Regions from separate parts of the Niveispirillum sp. CC-CTL257 genome, predicted to be linked through region 3. Evidence: riboswitches for the same ligand, from Rfam matches in the RefSeq annotation. Region 3 holds a riboswitch; each other region holds the start of a gene.
What was found. A riboswitch is a leader RNA that binds a small molecule or an ion and turns the genes downstream of it on or off. The one in region 3 is predicted to bind thiamine pyrophosphate.

Region 1: linked by a shared signal. The riboswitch ahead of thiO (glycine oxidase ThiO) and the one ahead of thiC (phosphomethylpyrimidine synthase ThiC) in region 3 are both predicted to bind thiamine pyrophosphate.
Region 2: linked by a shared signal. The riboswitch ahead of ABC729_RS06530 (ABC transporter ATP-binding protein) and the one ahead of thiC (phosphomethylpyrimidine synthase ThiC) in region 3 are both predicted to bind thiamine pyrophosphate.

The regions. Positions count from the first base shown of each region.
Region 1 covers NZ_JCAJXE010000001.1:3,462,972-3,469,145, forward strand. The annotation lists gene ABC729_RS16350 (YciI family protein) at 48-407, opposite strand; gene ABC729_RS16355 (YbbN family protein) at 515-961, opposite strand; gene fmt (methionyl-tRNA formyltransferase) at 1,143-2,069, opposite strand; gene def (peptide deformylase) at 2,103-2,600, opposite strand; TPP riboswitch at 2,871-2,976, shown strand; gene thiO (glycine oxidase ThiO) at 2,969-4,117, shown strand; gene thiS (sulfur carrier protein ThiS) at 4,130-4,330, shown strand; gene ABC729_RS16380 (thiazole synthase) at 4,332-5,102, shown strand; gene prfA (peptide chain release factor 1) at 5,112-6,174, opposite strand, start outside.
Region 2 covers NZ_JCAJXE010000001.1:1,367,748-1,373,921, forward strand. The annotation lists gene ABC729_RS06520 (phosphoenolpyruvate carboxylase) at 1-1,565, opposite strand, end outside; gene ABC729_RS06525 (bifunctional aminoglycoside phosphotransferase/ATP-binding protein) at 1,873-3,471, shown strand; TPP riboswitch at 3,521-3,625, shown strand; gene ABC729_RS06530 (ABC transporter ATP-binding protein) at 3,618-4,385, shown strand; gene ABC729_RS06535 (ABC transporter permease) at 4,382-5,155, shown strand; gene ABC729_RS06540 (ABC transporter substrate-binding protein) at 5,158-6,108, shown strand.
Region 3 covers NZ_JCAJXE010000001.1:273,275-279,448, reverse strand. The annotation lists gene ABC729_RS01340 (UbiX family flavin prenyltransferase) at 1-325, opposite strand, end outside; gene ABC729_RS01335 (YdcH family protein) at 541-708, shown strand; gene thiC (phosphomethylpyrimidine synthase ThiC) at 777-2,618, opposite strand; TPP riboswitch at 2,686-2,816, opposite strand; gene ABC729_RS01325 (DegQ family serine endoprotease) at 2,941-4,527, opposite strand; gene ABC729_RS01320 (DUF2065 domain-containing protein) at 4,653-4,838, opposite strand; gene hflC (protease modulator HflC) at 4,900-5,775, opposite strand; gene hflK (FtsH protease activity modulator HflK) at 5,788-6,174, opposite strand, start outside.

The DNA of each region.
Region 1 (6,174 bases), 3.2 Mb from region 3:
TCGCCAGCCTCCAATCCGCCGAAGGTCAAACCTTCGGCGGATTGGTATTACATGAAATCCGATTCCTCATAGAGGGGGCGGATTTCCAGTTCGCTGGGGCCCGGCATCGGGTTGGGGCAGCGCTTGGCCCAGGCTAACGCCTCTTCCATGTCTCTCACCTGCCAGATCCAGAAACCGGCCAGCTGTTCGGACGCCGGGCCGAACGGGCCGGGCCGCACCGTGCGGTCCTCGCCATCAAAGGCAATGCGATAACCGGCGGCGGTGGGCTTCACCCCATCACCCGCCAGCATGATGCCGGCCTTGATCAGTTCCTCGTTAAAGGCACCCATGGCAGTCAGCAGTTCCATGGACGGCATCCGCGCCTGCTCGCTGTCTTCCGTGGCCTTCACGATCACCATCACGCGCATTGTCATCTCCTTGGGGTTCGCAAGCCGGGGGCAGGTCTCTTGCCTGTCCCGATAGCCCAAGGACGGGACAGGGGCCGCGATCCCGACATGACACCGCCGGAAAATTTTCAGCCCTTCACCAGGGTCAGTTTCGGGCGGCCCGACGGCGGGTGATATCCCGGCAAGGCGGCGATCTGGCCGGCGATGACATTGGTGAAATCGCCGATACCGGGCCAGCTGGTCATCTTGCCGATCAACCGCTTGCCCCGGAACACGAAGAAGACGGGGATGCCATGCAGGCTGAACCGGTTCGCCATCTCCATGTCGTCATAGACATTGTCATGCAGCCACCGCACCTCCGGCCAGATGAAGCGCGGCGGGGCGGACAGGATGGCATGTTTGGCAATGTCGCAATTGGGACAGTCGCGCCCCCACAGGAACAGGATGGTCAGCGGCGGGGCCCCCTCCTCCGCCAGCACGGCGTCCAGCGCGGCACTGGTTACCTCCTGCATGGGGAAACGCGTGAAGAAATCGGGTGGCGTGCCGGGATTGGCCGGGTTGCCTGGGTTGGACATGGGGTTTCCTCCGCCTTTGTTATCGTCGGCCCGCCAACATGTCAGGGACGGTCGGAACACCCGGCCGCCAATGGACCTTCCCCCGTCCTCTGCCAAGGGCGGGGGGAAGGTCCTTGTTTAGAAGAATTCTAGCATGGGTATGAAACCCTGGCGACAGGGACGTGGGGCCGCCCGTATCAACCTACGCTGTAATCTTTTGCCCCATCTGATGCGGGAAACCGCGCAGGAAGGCGGCACCATCGACCGGTCCCTTGCCCGCCCGCTGCACCCGGATCAGGCGCAGGGCGCCCTGACCACATGCCAGGGTGGGGGCGGCGTCTAGAAGGGTTCCCGGCTCACCCGACCCGTCCACCGCCGTCGCCTCCAGCACTTTCAGCTTCTCGCCATTGGCCAGATCGATCCAGGTGCCGGGCCAGGGGGTCAGGCCGCGCACCTGCCGGTCCAGTTCCACCGCCGGGCGGGTCAGGTCCAGCCGTCCTTCTTCCTTGGACAGCTTGGCGGCATAGGTCACGCCTGCTTCCGGCTGCGGCACGGGCGTCAGGGTGCCATCGGCGATGCCGGGCAGCGCCTGCACCATCAGGCGTGCGCCCATGGCGGCCAGCGCGTCATGCAGATCGGCGGCATTCATCCGCGCCGTGATGGGCAGCGCATCCTTCAGCAGCATGGCACCGGTATCCAGCCCGGCATCCATCTGCATGATGGTCACGCCGGTCTGTGCATCCCCGGCCAGGATCGACCGCTGGATCGGGGCCGCCCCGCGCCAGCGCGGCAGCAGGCTGGCATGGACATTGACGCAGCCCAGGCGCGGCGCATCCAGGATGGCCTGCGGCAGGATCAGACCATAGGCGGCAACGATGGCGCAATCAAGGTTCAGGGCCGCGAATTCCGCCTGTTCCTCTGCCTTGCGCAGGCTTTTCGGCGTGCGGACGGGGATGCCCAGGGCTTCTGCCCGGCGATGCACGGGGCTGGCCTGTAGCTGCTGCCCCCGACCGGCAGGGCGCGGCGGCTGGCTGTAGACGCAGACGACCTCATGCCCGGATGCAACCAGCGCATCCAGGATGGAGACGGAAAAATCCGGCGTGCCCATGAAGGCGAGACGCAGCGGCATGGGGCACCTTTCAGAAGGGGGCAGGCGGAGGCGTTACTTCTTCGCCTTGTTATACTTGCGCAGCAGCATGTTGCGCTTCAGCGACGACAGATGGTCGATGAACAGCACGCCGTTCAGGTGGTCGATCTCATGCTGGATGCAGGTGGCCAGCAGGCCGTCGGCATCCATTTCCCGCACCTCGCCGCCCCGGTCGACATAGCGCACGCGCACCATCTTGGGCCGCGTCACCTCGGCATAGATCTCCGGGATGGACAGGCAACCTTCCTGGGTGATGGCCTGCTCGTCCGACGTCCAGATCAGTTCCGGATTGACCATGGCTAGCGCGTCGCTGCGATTCTCCGACACGTCCACGACGATGACCCGTTCCAGCAGGCCGATCTGCGGTGCCGCCAGTCCGATGCCAGGGGCCTTGTACATGGTCTCCAGCATGTCATCCATCAGCGTCGCCACGCGGCCATCAACATTGGTCAAGGGCTTGCACTTCGCCTTCAGGCGGGTGTCGGGGATGGTGAGGATGGGCAGCAGCGACATGGGTGCGGGGTCCGGGCAGAAGGGGCGGGACGGGACTGTCCCCATGGGGGCAAATATGCCCAGCGCCGCCAATGGTCAAGCGCGATCCCGGCGGGGCGGAGTTGATACCGATCTGCCAAGGGTTTGACGCTTGGCAGATCGGAGGCTGGCGACCGCCAGCCCGGCGCATGAGGGAACATGAAATCTCCCTTGATCGGTTACGATCAGGGGAGATTGTTATGGCAGCGCCCATCCACTTGCATTCCGAACGTGACAGGCCCATGACATAGCGCATGGACCCTGGGGTGCCGCCTGTTCCAGAAACGGGTGGCTGAGATCACACCCATCGAACCTGATCCGGGTCATGCCGGCGAAGGGAGAAGGCGAAAATGAGTTTGCTGCACAAACCTGACAGACCGCGCGTCGCCATCATCGGCGGCGGCATCATCGGCATGGCCATCGGCTGGCGTCTGGCCCAGGCCGGGGCGTCTGTCGATATCTTCGACCGTGCCAGTGCCGGTCAGGGGGCCACACGGGCCGCCGCCGGCATGCTGGCCGCCGGGGTCGAGGCGGAGCCGGGGGAGCAGCGCCTGCTGCCGCTCTGCCTGGAAAGCCAGGCCCGCTGGCCGGGCTTCGCGGCTGAGCTGGAGGCGCTGACCGGCCTGCCCGTGGGCCTACGCAGTGAAGGGACGCTGGTCGTGGCCAGCACGCGGGACGAGGTGGAGCTGTTGCGGTCCAACTATGAGTTCCAGCGCGGGCTGGGTCTGGACCTTGTCTGGCTGTCGGGGGCGGCGGCCAAGGAGAAGGAACCCTTCCTGAACCCACGCACGGCCGCCGGCGTGTTCAGCGCCAAGGACGGGCAGGTGGATAACCGGCTGGTCGCCGCCGCGCTGCGCGTGGCGCTGGAACGCACAGGTGCCCGCCTGCATGAGGGCGTGGATGTCACAGCCCTGGATGTGCAGGGCGGACGGGTGACGGGTGTGGTCCTGGGTGAGCGTACCGTCACTGCCGATACGGTCGTGCTGGCGGCAGGGGCCTGGTCGCGCCTTGTCCCCGGACAGGCCAACCCGCCGCCCGTGCGGCCCGTGAAGGGCCAGATGATGTCGCTGGCCATGGACCCGGCAAACCCGCTGTTGTCCCATGTCGTGTGGGCGCCCAAATGTTATCTGGTGCCGCGCACCGATGGCACCCTGATCATCGGGGCGACGACAGAGGAAAAGGGCTTTGACACACAGATGACCGCAGGCGGGGTTCTGGCCCTGCTGGACGCCGCCTGGCGGGCCCTGCCGGGGGTGGAGGAACTGCCGGTAAGGGAAATGTGGGTAGGCCACCGGCCCGGCTGCCGCGACGATGCGCCCATCCTGGGGCCGGCGGCAGGTCTGGAGGGGCTGGTGCTGGCCACGGGCCACCATCGCAACGGCATCCTTCTGGCCCCCATCACCGCGGACGCCATCGCCGATCTGGTCTTGACCGGGCGTGTCGATCCGCATATCGCCCCGTTCGGGGCTGGCCGTTTCGATGCGGCGCGTGCCGCATAGGGGGAACGTGCAATGATCAGCGTGAATGGCAAGAACCTGGAACCGGACAACTACGCCCTGACCGCCGTGATGGCGGTGGAAGGGATTGATCCGGGTGCGCGCGGCATTGCCGTTGCCCTCAACGATACCGTGGTCCCGCGCGGGCGCTGGGCCGATACCATCCTTTCCCCCGGTGACCGGGTGGAAATCGTCAAGGTCCTGCAAGGTGGTTGAGATGAATGATCCGCTGAAGATCGCGGGCAAAAGCTTCCGGTCCCGGCTGTTCCTGGGTTCCGCCGGCTATCCCAACCAGCAGGTGTTCCTGGACAGTCTGGCAGCGTCAGGCGCTGAAATCCTCACCGTCTCCGTCCGCCGCTCTGACCTTACGGGCTATGGGGAGGGGCTGCTGGATCTGGTGGCGGGGAAGGTCTGGCTGCTGCCCAATACCGCCGGCTGTTCCACGGTGAAGGACGCCGTCCTGACCGCGCAACTGGCGCGCGAAGCCATGGACACCAACTGGATCAAGCTGGAACTGATCGGCGATCGGGAGACGCTGTATCCCGACGTGGAACAGCTGCTGCGCGCGGCGGATGAGCTTATGCGCGATGGGTTCGTGGTCCTGCCCTATTGCACCGACGATCCCATCGTCTGCCGCAGGCTGGCCGATGTCGGCTGTGCCGCCGTCATGCCGCTGGGGGCGCCCATCGGCACGGGCCTGGGCATTCTGAACCCGTATAATATCGAGACGATCTGCCGGAACAGCAGCGTGCCCGTGGTCCTGGATGCCGGTATTGGCACCGCCAGCGATGCGGCGCTCGCCATGGAACTGGGTTGCGATGCCGTCCTGCTAAACACCGCCGTCTCGAAAAGCACCGATCCCGTGATGATGGCAGCCGCCATGCGGGCCGGCGTAGAGGGTGGGCGCATGGCGCGTCTGGCGGGTCGCATCCCCAAGCGCCTGCGGGCGGAGGCCTCCAGCCCGGAACTGGGCCTGATCGGGACGTAAAATCGGGTTCTACTGCAATTCCGCCAGCCGCTCCGCCTCTTCCTGGGCGATCAGGGCGTCGATGACCTCGTCCATCTCGCCGGTCATGAACCGGTCAATCTTGCCATAGAGGGTCAGGTTGATGCGGTGGTCGGTGATGCGCCCTTGCGGGAAATTATAGGTGCGGATGCGTTCCGAGCGGTCGCCCGACCCGACCTGGCTTTTGCGGTCGGCGGCGCGTTCGGATGCCAGACGCTGGCGTTCGGCCTCATAGAGGCGGGCGCGCAGCACCTTCAGGGCCTTGGCCTTGTTCTTGTGCTGGCTTTTCTCGTCCTGCTGGCTGACCACGATGCCGGTGGGCAGGTGGGTGATGCGCACCGCACTGTCGGTGGTATTCACCGACTGCCCGCCAGGGCCGGAGGAGCGGAAGACATCGATGCGCAGATCGCGCTCATCGATATGGATATCCACTTCCTCGGCTTCCGGCAGGACCGCGACGGTGGCGGCTGAGGTGTGGATGCGACCCTGCGTCTCCGTGGCTGGCACACGCTGCACCCGGTGGACACCCGATTCGAATTTCAGGCGGCGGAACACGCTGCGCCCCGTGATGGTGGCGCTGGCTTCCTTATAGCCGCCGATGCCCGTCTCGCTGACATCCATGGTCTCAAACCGCCAGCCCTGGGCGGCGGCATAGCGCTTGTACATCTCGAACAGTTCGGCAGCGAACAAGGCGGCCTCATCCCCGCCGGTGCCGGCGCGCACTTCCAGGATGGCGTTGCGCTCGTCCGCTTCATCCTTGGGCAGCAGGGCCAGCAGGATACGGCGTTCCAGTTCGGGCAGGCGGCGCTTGGCCTCGGCCAGTTCGTCGGCCGCCAGATCGCGCATCTCCGCGTCCTCGCTGGTGGCCATGGCCTCCAGCTCGGCCATGTCGGCATGGGCGCGGCGCATCTCGGTGATAGCCATGGCCACAGGTTCCAACTCGGCATATTCCTGGCTGGCCTTCACAAAGGCATCACCGCTGAGCGCGCCCGACGCCAGACCGTCGCGCAACTCATCGAAATGCCGCATCACCTTGGCCAGCGGTTCGCCAAAT
Region 2 (6,174 bases), 1.1 Mb from region 3:
TGCGGGTTCTCCAGCAGCTGTTCGATGATGCGGCTGCCGGTTTCCAGCGCCTTTTCGGTTTCGAACAGCGGGCTGATATCGACCCGCTCCTCCACCCCAAACAGCTTGGCGAAATACAGCGCCGACAGGACGGTGAAGGCGCTTTCGCTTTCGGCGATCAGGAAGCGGATGGGCGTGCGCGCATCGGAATATTTCAGCATCTGCGCCACGACCATGAACAGGCGCTTGGCGCTGGTGCGTTCGGCCACGACGGAACCGAAATTGATGCTGACCGGCTCCACCTTGTCCAGAAGGTCGGTCAGGGTCGCCAGATAGGACTGGCGATAACGCGGGTCATCCGCCGCCGTATCCAGGCCCACCGCCTTGCGGATGGCGTTATGGACCTGCGTGCTGTTCAGGCGGACATGGGTGTGCGCCATGCCCAGGCCAAAGGTCGCCAGTTCAGCGCGCAAAACCGCCAGCTGTTCCACGGTGGCCAGCGCCTTGTCGCCCTCGATGGCGGCGGACAGGCGGATGCCACGATTCACGAACTCAATGGCTTCCGACGCATCGACCAGACGCAGCGGCAGGCCTTCATGCATACGCTTGGCGATACGCCGCAGATGGTCCAGATCCTGCGCCTCCGACCCGCCGAAGGCCGCAATCTCGTCCGTCACCTGATTGAGTGCCAGGGCCAGACGGCTTTCGATCAAGGCCAGCGTATGGCGCAGATCCTCCAGCGCCGGGGCACCGGCGCGGATATCGCGCAGGTTGGACAGATAGTAGCGCAGCTGCCGCTGCTGCACGATCAGCCGCTTATGCAGCGTGTCGGACCAGCGGATATCGGAACGGCCATCCAGATCGTAGCCAACCCAGCTTGCCACCGTCAGCAGGCGCGGCGTCAGCTCGGTCCAGCGTTCCGGATAATGCTTGCGGCCCACGCGCAGGACGGCGCGGTAAAGGGTGCGGATGGCGATCTGGATATTGGCGATGGCGTCCAGCGACAATTCATGTTCGCGGGTCAGCGACATATCTTCGGGCGCATGTTCCGCCGTCGCCATCTGGCGGATCAGGCTTTCGCGCGCATCCGCCGACAGGCGCTTGCCATTCTGGTCGCGGCCCGTGGCCAGACAGGCCATACTCGTCATCTGCGCGCCGGACAGGTTGAAGGTTGGGTGCGCGGTAATAACGATACCGAACACCTCCTTCTCCACCAGCTTCTGGAACGCCTCAAAGCTCAACGGTTCCCCGCCGCTGCCGGCGGCGGCGACATCCAGCAACTCTTCCATGCGGCTGGCATTGGCTTCGGGCGATGCCTCACCCAAATAATTGGAAAGACGCGCGGCACGGGCCAGGAAACCCTCCGCCGACAGATACTGGATCAGCTGCTCCAGGGCGCCGGGCGACAATTCACCGGCACCCACGCGGCGGGAAATGTCGAGGGCCAGCAGCATGACGGGATTGGCAAACGGGTCCTGCTTCGCCTCGGCACCATACCGGTCCAACTGCGCCATCAGATCAGCCGCAAGGGCCCGCACATCCAGGCCCTTGGGCGCCGGGAAGCGGGCCTGTTTAGTGGACAGCAACGCCCCTTGGCCGTGGTCGTGCCCAGGAATTCCAGATCGGACGGGGCGGCGGCTTGGGGCATGGCGGGGTCCAGCGGCATGGTGGCTTCCATCTTCTACGGAATGACCGCATTCTGTTGCGGCGCAGCGTCAAAGGGTGCGGTAATTCCGTTACAACTGTCAACGCCGAAAGGGGTATGGCGGACATAATCGATCCGCATTGCCCCCCAGGATTGAAGCGATAGATTAAAGGAGACCAGCTTCTCAGGCGATAGATTACTTGTAACGTCGTTCGCTTACATGTTGGATTGGGACAAGGGTGTTGCGCATGCACAGCAGTCCGGGGGACAGCACGCAGAGTGTCGGAGAGGGGGCCCAGCAACGGGCCATCGCCCTGCTGGACGACGCGTCAACCCATGGGCTGCCGCCCGGCGGCACCGTTGATCGCATCGACACGCATGCCGCCCGCATCTTCATGGCCGGCGACCGCGCCTTCAAGATGAAGCGTGCCGTCACCTACCCTTTCTTCGACTATGCCAGCCTGTCGCAACGCCTGGACGCGTGCGAGGCGGAACTGGTCCTGAACCGGCGGACGGCACCCGACCTTTATCGCGGCGTTGGCGGTCTGGTGCAGGGTGAAGATGGTCGGGTGCGGCTGGTTGAACAGGCACCGGTGGCCACCGATGGCGGGCCGGACCCGTCGGTGCTGGAATATCTGGTGACCATGGGCCGGTTCCCGCAATCGGCCCTGCTGGACAGCATGGCGGCGGCGGGCACCCTGTCGCCCGCCATCATGCGTGACCTCGCCACCATCATCGCGGAATTCCACGACGCCGCCGAACCCAGGACGAATGCGCCCGGTGCCGAGGAAATGGCCGATCTGGCCCGCACCAACATACGGGAGATGCGCAAGCATGCCCTGTTCGATGCCGCCGCCATCGACCGGTTGGAACGCGCGGGGGAGGCGGCGCTGGCGGCGGGTGCCGACCTGATCAACCGCCGCCGCGATGCCGGCTATATCCGCCACTGCCACGGCGATCTGCATCTACGCAACATCGTCATGCTGGACGGGCGGCCCGTGCCCTTCGACTGCGTCGAATTCGGCGACCGGATCGCGGTGACCGATGTTCTCTATGATCTGGCCTTCCTGCTGATGGATCTGGAACATCGCCGCCTGCGCGCCCATGCCAATATCCTGTTCAACCGCTATCTGGATTTGACGGGCGATCTGTCGGGCCTGTCGCTGCTGCCATTGTTCATGTCGGTGCGGGCCGGCATCCGCGCGCATCTGACGGCATCCGCCGCCGCCGGACAGGGGGACGCGGACAAGGCCGCCGCCATGCGGGCGGAGGCACAATCCTATCTGGTGCTGGCCAACCGCCTGCTGTCGCCGCCGCCAGCACAGTTGCTGGCCATTGGTGGTCTGTCGGGTACGGGCAAGACCACCCTGGCCCGCGCACTGGCCCCCTCTCTGGGGCCGGCACCGGGGGCCGTCATCCTGCGATCCGATGCCTTGCGCAAGCTACTGGCCGGTGTGGCGGAGGAAGAGGCACTGCCCGACCGTTTCTATGGCCCCGACCATTCCGCCCGCACCTATGCCGAACTGGCGGGTCGCGCCGGACTGGTGCTGGACGGGCATCACGCCGTCATCTGCGACGCCGTCTATGCCAATGCGGCGCAGCGGCAGACGGTGGAACAGGTCGCGCGGGAGGCCGGCGTCGCCTTTGCCGGCCTATGGCTGGTGGCCGATCAGGCCGTGACCCTGGCCCGCGTGGCGCGGCGGCGGGGCGACGCATCGGACGCCACCGCCGCCATTGTCCGCCGACAGGCCGCCTATGACCTGGGCGAGATGCGATGGGAAGTGATCCCCGCCAGCGGTGACGCCGATGAGACAACGGCCATCGCCCGGCGACAGATCGCGCGCTGAGCCGATATCTAGGCCTTGCAGCCCCCGCCCCGCTTTGCCATAACCGACCCACCTCACTGGGGGGAGCCGATGGTCGGCTGAGAGGTCCTGCACGGGACGACCCCTGGAACCTGATCCGGCTGATACCGGCGTAGGGACAGTGATCCATGACCCATGTACCGGGGCGCGCCGCCGCTCCGCCCGCCCCCGCCATCCATCTGTCCGACGCCGCCATCGGCTTTGGCGGAAGGCTGCTGTTCGGCGGGCTGGACATGGTGGCACCGGCAGGGCAGACCACCTGTCTGCTGGGTCCCAGCGGGGTTGGCAAATCCAGCCTTCTGCGCCTGATCGCCGGCCTGCTGCCGGGTCGGGGGACGGTCACCGCCGATGATGGCCTGCCCTTGAAGGGCCGTTTCGCCTGGATGGGACAGCAGGATTTGCTGCTGCCCTGGGCCAGCGTTCTGGACAATGTCATCCTGGGCGCAAAGCTGCGCGGCGGCAAGGTGGGGCCGGAGGTACGCGACCGCGCCATGTCCCTGCTGGACGCGGTGGGTCTGGCTGACCGCCACGGCTGCCGGCCCGACGCCCTGTCCGGCGGCATGCGGCAACGTGCGGCCCTGGCCCGCACCCTGTTCGAGGATCGGCCCATCGTCCTGATGGATGAACCATTCTCGGCCCTGGATGCCATCACCCGCCTGGATATGCAGGATCTGGCCGCGCGTCTGCTGTCGGGCCGCACCGTCATCATGGTCACGCATGACCCGCTGGAGGCGCTGCGTCTGGGTCATCAGGTCCAGGTGTTGGGCGGCAGCCCCGCCCGCCTGTCCCCGCCCCTGACCCCATTGGGCGACACGCCGCGCCCCCCGGATCAGCCCGACCTGCTGACCCTGCAGGGACAATTGCTGCGGCACCTGCGTGGTGGGGGATTGGCATGAGGGGCGCTCGTTTCGTTCGCGGAATGGTGACCCTGGCGGGTCTGATCATCGCCTGGGCTTTGCTGGTGCGGCTGGCTGACCTTCCCCATTATATAATTCCGGGTCCGGAACGGGTGGCGTTGCGCCTTGTCGATGATTGGGCGCTGCTAGCCGAACATGCAGGCTATACGCTGCTGGAAATCGTGCTGGGCCTGATCCTGGGTACGGTGTGCGGCGGGCTGGCGGCCCTCGCCCTGACGGCATCCGCCGCTGCCCGACGCTGGCTGCTGCCGCTGCTGCTGGCCAGTCAGGCGGTGCCCGTCTTTGCCATCGCCCCCCTGCTGGTGCTGTGGCTGGGCTACGGTTTGGCGTCCAAGGTGGCGATGGCAACCTTGATCATCTTCTTCCCCGTGACGGCCAGCTTCTTTGACGGGTTGCGGCGCACCGATCCCGGCTGGCTGGACCTGGCCCGCACCATGGGGGCCGGTCCGTGGGCCATCCTGCGCCATATCCGCATGCCGGCGGCATTGCCCGCCCTCGGTTCCGGTCTGCGCATGGCCGCCGCCGTGGCCCCCATTGGGGCCGTGGTGGGGGAATGGGTGGGGGCGTCGGCGGGGCTGGGCTATCTGATGCTGCATGCCACCGCACGGGTACAGACGGACCTGACCTTTGCCGCCCTTTTCATTCTGGCGCTGCTAGCTGTGGGCCTGTGGCTGCTGGTTGATCTTATCGTTCGCCGGGCTCTGCCCTGGCTTCCCGACAGCGTGATGAACAAGGAAGTAACACAATGAAGATGCGTTGGATGCGCGCGATGGCCGTTGCCGCCGCCATGACCGCCAGTGCCGCAGGCACCCTGCCCGCCCTGGCGCAGGACAAGATGACCGTGCTGCTTGACTGGTTCGTGAACCCGGACCATGGCCCGCTCTATGTCGCGCAGGAAAAGGGCTACTTCAAGGATGAAGGTCTGGCGGTGGAAATGATCGCGCCCGCCGATCCCAACGACCCGCCGCGTCTGGTCGCCGCCGGTCAGGGCGATATCGCCGTCTCCTATCAGCCGCAATTGCATTTGCAGGTCGATGCCGGCCTGCCCGTGGTCCGCGTCGGCACCCTGGTCGCCACGCCGCTGAATACCGTCATCGTGCTGAAGGACGGCCCCATCAAGTCCCTCAAGGACCTGAAGGGCAAGAAGATCGGCTTCTCCGTCGGCGGGTTTGAGGATGCGTTGCTGGGTACCATGCTGGAAAAGCACGGCTTGTCCCTGAAGGACGTGACCCTGATCAACGTGAATTTCTCCCTGTCGCCAGCCCTGTTCGCGGGTCAGGTGGATGCCATTGTCGGCGGCTATCGCAATTTCGAGCTGAACCAGATGGCGATTGAAAAGAAGGAAGGCCGCGCCTTCTTCCCCGAAGAAGAAGGGGTGCCCGCCTATGATGAACTGATCTTCATCACAGCCAAGAACAACGCCAACGACCCGCGCATCGGCCGTTTCCTGAACGCGGTTGAGCGCGGTACGCAGTTCCTGATCAATCATCCGGAAGAGGCCTGGTCCCTGTTCATCAAGGGCCGCAAGGACCTGGACACGGAGCTGAATAAACGCGCCTGGAAGGACAGCATCGCGCGCTTCGCCCACAGCCCCCGTGCGCTGGACAATGCCCGTTACGACCGCTTTGCACAGTTCCTGAAGGCGCGCGGCCTGATCAAGACCACGCCGGATGTCGCGACCTATGCGGTGGAGGTGAAGTAACCTCCCCCGCTTGACAGGGCCGGTCCGGAACACGCAAGACAGGGGGAAAGCCCTGTCCGCCTGTTC
Region 3 (6,174 bases):
AACAGGGTGCCACGATCATGCCCATGGTGCGGAAACTGCCCGACGAAATGGCAGCGCCAATATCGGTGATGGCATAAGTGACATCGGCCAGGGCGCGGATATCCGCGACCTTCAGCCCCGACTCGTGCGCAGAGGTCACCTCGGCAGACCTGCTCATTACGAGGTGGGATTCGATGCCCAGCCGGCGTAACGTTTCAAGCAGGCGAATGCCGTAAACAATGCCCGACGCCCCGCTGATCCCGACGATCATACGTTGGGGCGGTGTCGCCGTCGGGTGCTGGTCAGGACCGGAAGAACCGGCCGGCTGTGGGAGGATATCTGCCATGGAGGTGATGTAGCGCCCCCGATGGTTTTCGTCCAGGGTGGGCAACCCCCCTCTCGAAAAACCCCACCACCCTATCCATATGCATAGAGCCACAGGTTACGATTCCATGTCAGGATCGTGACCCATGTTTTGTCCATCAGGAAAGGTCAAGCCGCGTTTCAGGTACCAACAACCAGACAGGTCCGTTGTTCCATCGTTCAAGAAGGAGAGGCCGTATGTTGTTTCCCGAGCGTGTTGAATCGCTGCGCACGAAGCACGAGAACCTGGACCGGGAGGTGCGCATGGAATCGCGCCGCCCCATGCCCGACACAACGACCCTGACCCGCCTGAAAATGGAGAAATTGCGCGTGAAGGAGGAAATGGACCGTCTGGCCCGCGCCTGACGACATTTCCGGCCCCGAACGGCCAGAGGAAAGGCCCTCGTCCGAACACCGGACGGGGGCCTTTTGTTTCAGTGATGATCCTGCGGCACCGGCCTGTCCGACAGATAAACCTGCCCGCCCTTCTCCTTGAAGGCCGCCGACATCGCCGCCATCCCTTCCTGGGCCGCCGCGTAATCACGCACTTCCTGCGTGATCTTCATGGAGCAGAATTTCGGCCCGCACATGGAGCAGAAATGCGCTAGCTTGGCCCCTTCGGCCGGCAGGGTCTGATCGTGATATTTCTCCGCCGTTTCGGGATCGAGCGACAGGTTGAACTGGTCGCGCCAGCGGAATTCGAACCGCGCCCGACTCAACGCGTCATCACGTTCCTGTGCCCCCGGATGGCCCTTGGCCAGATCGGCGGCGTGGGCCGCCAGCTTATAGGTGATGACGCCCACCTTCACATCATCGCGGTCGGGCAGGCCCAGATGTTCCTTGGGCGTGACGTAGCAAAGCATGGAAGTGCCGAACCAGCCGATCATGGCCGCCCCGATGCCGCTGGTGATGTGGTCATACCCCGGCGCGATGTCCGTGGTCAGCGGCCCCAGCGTGTAGAAGGGTGCCTCACCACAGACCTTCAGCTGCTTGTCCATATTGGCCTTGATCTTGTGCATGGGCACATGTCCCGGCCCTTCGATCATCACCTGCACGTCATGCTTCCAGGCGATCTGCGTCAGTTCGCCCAGCGTGTCCAGCTCCGCGAACTGGGCGGCATCATTGGCATCGGCGATGCTGCCGGGGCGCAGACCGTCGCCCAGGGAGAAGGCGATGTCATAGGCCTTCATGATCTCGCAGATTTCCTCAAAATGTGTGTAGAGGAAGTTTTCCTTGTGGTGCGCCAGGCACCATTTGGCCATGATGGACCCGCCCCGGCTGACAATCCCCGTCACCCGTTTGGCGGTCAGGGGGATATGGGCCAGCCGCACCCCGGCATGGATGGTGAAGTAATCCACCCCCTGTTCGGCCTGCTCAATCAGCGTGTCGCGGAACAGCTCCCAGGTCAGGTCCTCCGCCTTGCCGCCCACCTTCTCCAGCGCCTGATAGATCGGCACAGTGCCGATGGGGACCGGTGAATTGCGGATGATCCATTCGCGGATCGTGTGGATATTCCGGCCCGTGGACAGGTCCATGACTGTATCGGCCCCCCAGCGGATGGCCCAGACCAGCTTATCCACCTCATCCGCGACGGACGAGGTGACCGCCGAGTTGCCGATATTGGCGTTGATCTTCACCAGAAAGTTCCGGCCGATGATCATCGGCTCTGTCTCCGGGTGGTTGATATTGTTGGGGATGATGGCGCGGCCCCGCGCGATCTCGTCGCGCACGAATTCCGGCGTCACATAGTCGGGGATCGACGCCCCGAAATCCTCCCCATCGCGCGCCACCTGTTCGGCCAGACGCTGCCGGCCCAGATTCTCGCGGATGGCGACATATTCCATCTCCGGCGTGATGATGCCTTGGCGGGCGTAATGAAGCTGGCTGACATTGGCACCGGCCTTGGCCCGCAGAGGCCGGCGGGCCGCGCGGTCAAACAGCGGTACCGGGCTTTCCTGCCCCTCGCGCAGGCCATTATCCTCCGGCTTCACCTGCCGCCCGTCATAGGCCTCCACATCACCCCGCGCCGTCACCCAGGACCGGCGCAGTTCGGGCAGGCCTAACCGGATATCGGTGCGGATGGCCGGGTCGGTATAGGGACCGGACGGGTCATAGACGCGCACCGGCGGCTCATTGGCGCTGGGCGACAGGTCAATCTCGCGCATGGAAACGCGCAGGTCGGGAAAGCGCTCCCCCGCGACATGCACTTTGCGGCTGGCCGGCAGCGGGCCGGTGGTCACGCGGAATTCGGGATCGGTAATGTTTGTATCTGGCATCTGGACCTCCCTTGATATGGAGATCCGGGTTTGCGCACGGGGTGCGGCGGCAATGTTGGGGCAAACGGAGCCCCTATGCTTCCATCCCTACGCCGGTACGACCCGGATCAGGTTCGAAGGGTTCCCGCGCCGGTGCCGCCATCAATGGCGGTCCATGCGGTGTCTCAGCCCCCTGCCGGGGTTCCCCTTGGACGGAGGGAAGGTGCGGGATGATGGGGTCGGGTGTCAAGGGTGGGTAGTTCAGGAGACGAACAAATGAAAAGCCCCGGCCCACCATGCAGGTGGACCGGGGCCATATCATTCGCCAGTGATGCGGTGCTGCTTACTGCCCGCCTTCCAGCGACAGGGCCAGGAAGGTCTGCTCACCACGGCGTTCGACCAGCAGCAGCACGGCCTTCTGGCCGGCGGTCTTGGCCTTGGTCACGCGATCCTGCACGTCGGCGGGGGTGGTCACGGCCTGCTGGCTGACTTCCAGCACCACATCGCCGGGGCGCAGCTGGCGGGACTGCGGCGGGGCGTTGGGGTTCACCTTGGTGATGACCACGCCCTTGGTACCCTCGGCCAGCTCAAACTGCTTGCGCAGTTCCGGGGAGATGGAGGAGACGGTGAGGCCCAGCGCGTCCACCTGCTGCTGAACAGCGCCCTTGCCGGGTGCCTGCTCCTCCTGCTCGCCCTCTTCCTCGGCAGCGGCCGCTTCCTCGGGGAACTCGGCCAGGGTCACGACCACATTCTGGGGTGCGCCCTTGCGAGAGATGCCGACATTGACCTTGGTGCCCACCGGCGTGCCGGCCACCATGCGCGGCAGGGTGCGGTTATTGGCCACTTCCTTGCCGTCAAAGGTCAGGATGACGTCGCCGGGCTTCAGGCCAGCCTCGGCGGCGGGGCTGGCTTCCGTGACGGTACCAACCAACGCGCCCTTGTGATGGGCCAGACCCATGCTTTCGGCGATTTCCGGGGTCACCGACTGAATCTGCACACCCAGCCAGCCACGGCGCACCTTGCCGGCCTTGCGGATTTCCTCAATCACGGTGCGGGCCATGCTGGACGGGATGGCAAAGCCGATACCGACCGAACCACCCGTGCGGCTATAGATGGCGGAATTGATGCCGACCACGTCGCCGGCCAGATTGACCAGCGGGCCACCGGAATTGCCCTGGTTGATGGCGGCGTCGGTCTGGATGAAATCGTCGAAGCGACCAGCACCGATATCGCGGGCGCGGGCCGACACAATGCCGGCGGTGACGGTGCCGCCCAGGCCGAACGGGTTGCCGATGGCCACGACCCAGTCGCCAACCTTCAGCACATCACTGTCGCCCCATTTCAGGGCCGTCAGCTTCTGCTTGGTCTCCACCTTCAGCAAGGCCAGATCGGTCTCCTTGTCGGTGCCGATCAGCTTGGCCTTCAATTCCGTCTGGTCGGCATCCTGGAAGATGACGGTGATCTCGTCCGCCCCCTCAATCACGTGATTGTTGGTGACGATGTAACCCGACGCATCAATGATGAAGCCCGACCCCAGCGATTGCGCCTTGCGCGGGGTGCCTTGGCCCTGCTGCTGGCGTTCCAGGAAGTCGCGGAAGAATTCCTCCATCGGCGAGCCGGGGGGGAAGTCGGGCATGGGCACGGCACCCCGGCCACCCGGCTTGTTCTGGATCGTCTGGCTGGTCGAGATATTGACCACCGACGGCAGCGTCTTTTCGGCCAGCGGCGCAAAACTGTCGGGCGCGCCGCGCTGGGCCAGGGCCGGCGGGGTAAAGATCAGGGCGGCGGTCACCGCCAGCAGCGACAACAGGCCGGCCACGCGGCCTTCCCGGACGGCGGCCCCGGCAGGGGCGCAGGCGGAACGGGAACGGAAGGCGTCGATCACGTCAATCTCCAGGGGCCGGTCATCCGCGCCCACACCCCGGGGCACGCATCGGCACGCCGGCCCGAAAGGGGCGCACCGACAGCCAAGGAATATAGCGTGAAAGGCCGCCTTGCGAAGCATTCCTTCGTAACAGGCGGATGGTCTTTGGTGCGAAAGCGGCACCAAAACCCTTATCCCCGGATCGCAGCCACCGCCACGACACCCAGAATGGCAGCACCCAGCCCGATCCGGCGCAGCATCGCCGGTTCCATGCCCGTGATGCGTACCGCCATGTCCCGCATGGAATTGGGTGCCACAGCATAAAGCAGCCCCTCGATCACGAAGACCAGGGCCAGTGCAGTCAGGAAATCGGTCACGGGGGAGGTCCAGGACAGGAGGGGGCGCGGGACGGCGCAAACCGTCCCGCGCAAGGCAACATCACCGCTTGGTCACGGTGCCCGTGCTGTTGAAGTAGCGGAAGAACTCGCTGTCCGGTGACAGGACCATCTGCGTGTTATCCCCCTTCATCGCCGTCTTGTATGCATCCAGCGACCGGTAGAAGGCATAGAAATCCGGGCTTTTGTTCGCGGATTCGGCCAGGATGCGGATGGCCTGATTATCGCCCTCACCGCGCAGGATCTGGCTGTCGCGCTGGGCTTCAGCCAGGATGACGGTGCGTTCGCGTTCGGCCCGGCTGCGGATCTGCTGGGCCTGCTCGCTGCCCTGTGCGCGGGCTTCCTTGGCCTCGCGCTCGCGTTCCGACCGCATACGCTCATACACGGCCTGCGAGGTGGCTTCGGGCAGGTCGGCGCGGCGGATGCGGACATCGACGATTTCCACACCGAAGCGCGCGGCCTCCTGGTTCACCTGCGCCTTGATGTCGGTCATCACCTTGGCGCGTTCCTTGGACAGGACAGCCAGCAGGGTGGAATTACCCAGCACGCGGCGCAGGGCCGAATTCACCGTTGCGGCCAGACGCTGTTCGGCCACCACCTCATTGCCGACCGACGTATAGAACTGCAACGGATCGGTGATGCGGTAACGGGCAAAGGCGTCCACCTCCAGGCGTTTCTGGTCGGCCAGGATCACCTGTTCGACCGGCGGGTCAACATCCAGGACGCGGGCATCAATCAGAACCACATTCTGGACGAACGGGATCTTTGCATGCAGGCCCGGCTCCTGAACCGTCCGCTTCCATTCACCCAATTGCAGAACCAACGCCTGCTGCGTCTGGTTCACGGTGAACAGGGAGGCCGAGGCCAGAATGGCGGTGGCGGCGGCGGCAATGCCGAGAGCGACGAGTTTGGTGCTCATGGTCAGTCCCCCTTACTGGCGCGGTGCGGCCGAAGCGGCCGGCGTCTGTTGGCGGATCTGGTTGGTCAGCTCGTTCAGCGGCAGGAACGGCACCACGCCGCTGCCCTTGCCCTGATCGATGATGATCTTGTTGGTGCCGCCCAGCACCTCCTGCATGGTTTCCAGATACATGCGACGGGCCGTGATTTCCGGCGCCTGGTTATAGGCGGCCATGACCTGGGCGAAACGCTGCGCATCACCCTGTGCCAGGCTCACCACCTGCTCACGATAGGCAGACGCCTGCTGGATCAGCTGTTCCGCCTCACCACGGGCGCGGGGAATGATGTCGTTGCGATAGGCCTCGGCCTCGTTGCGCAGACGCTCGCGGTCCTGGCGGGCGCGCTGCACATCGTTGAAGGC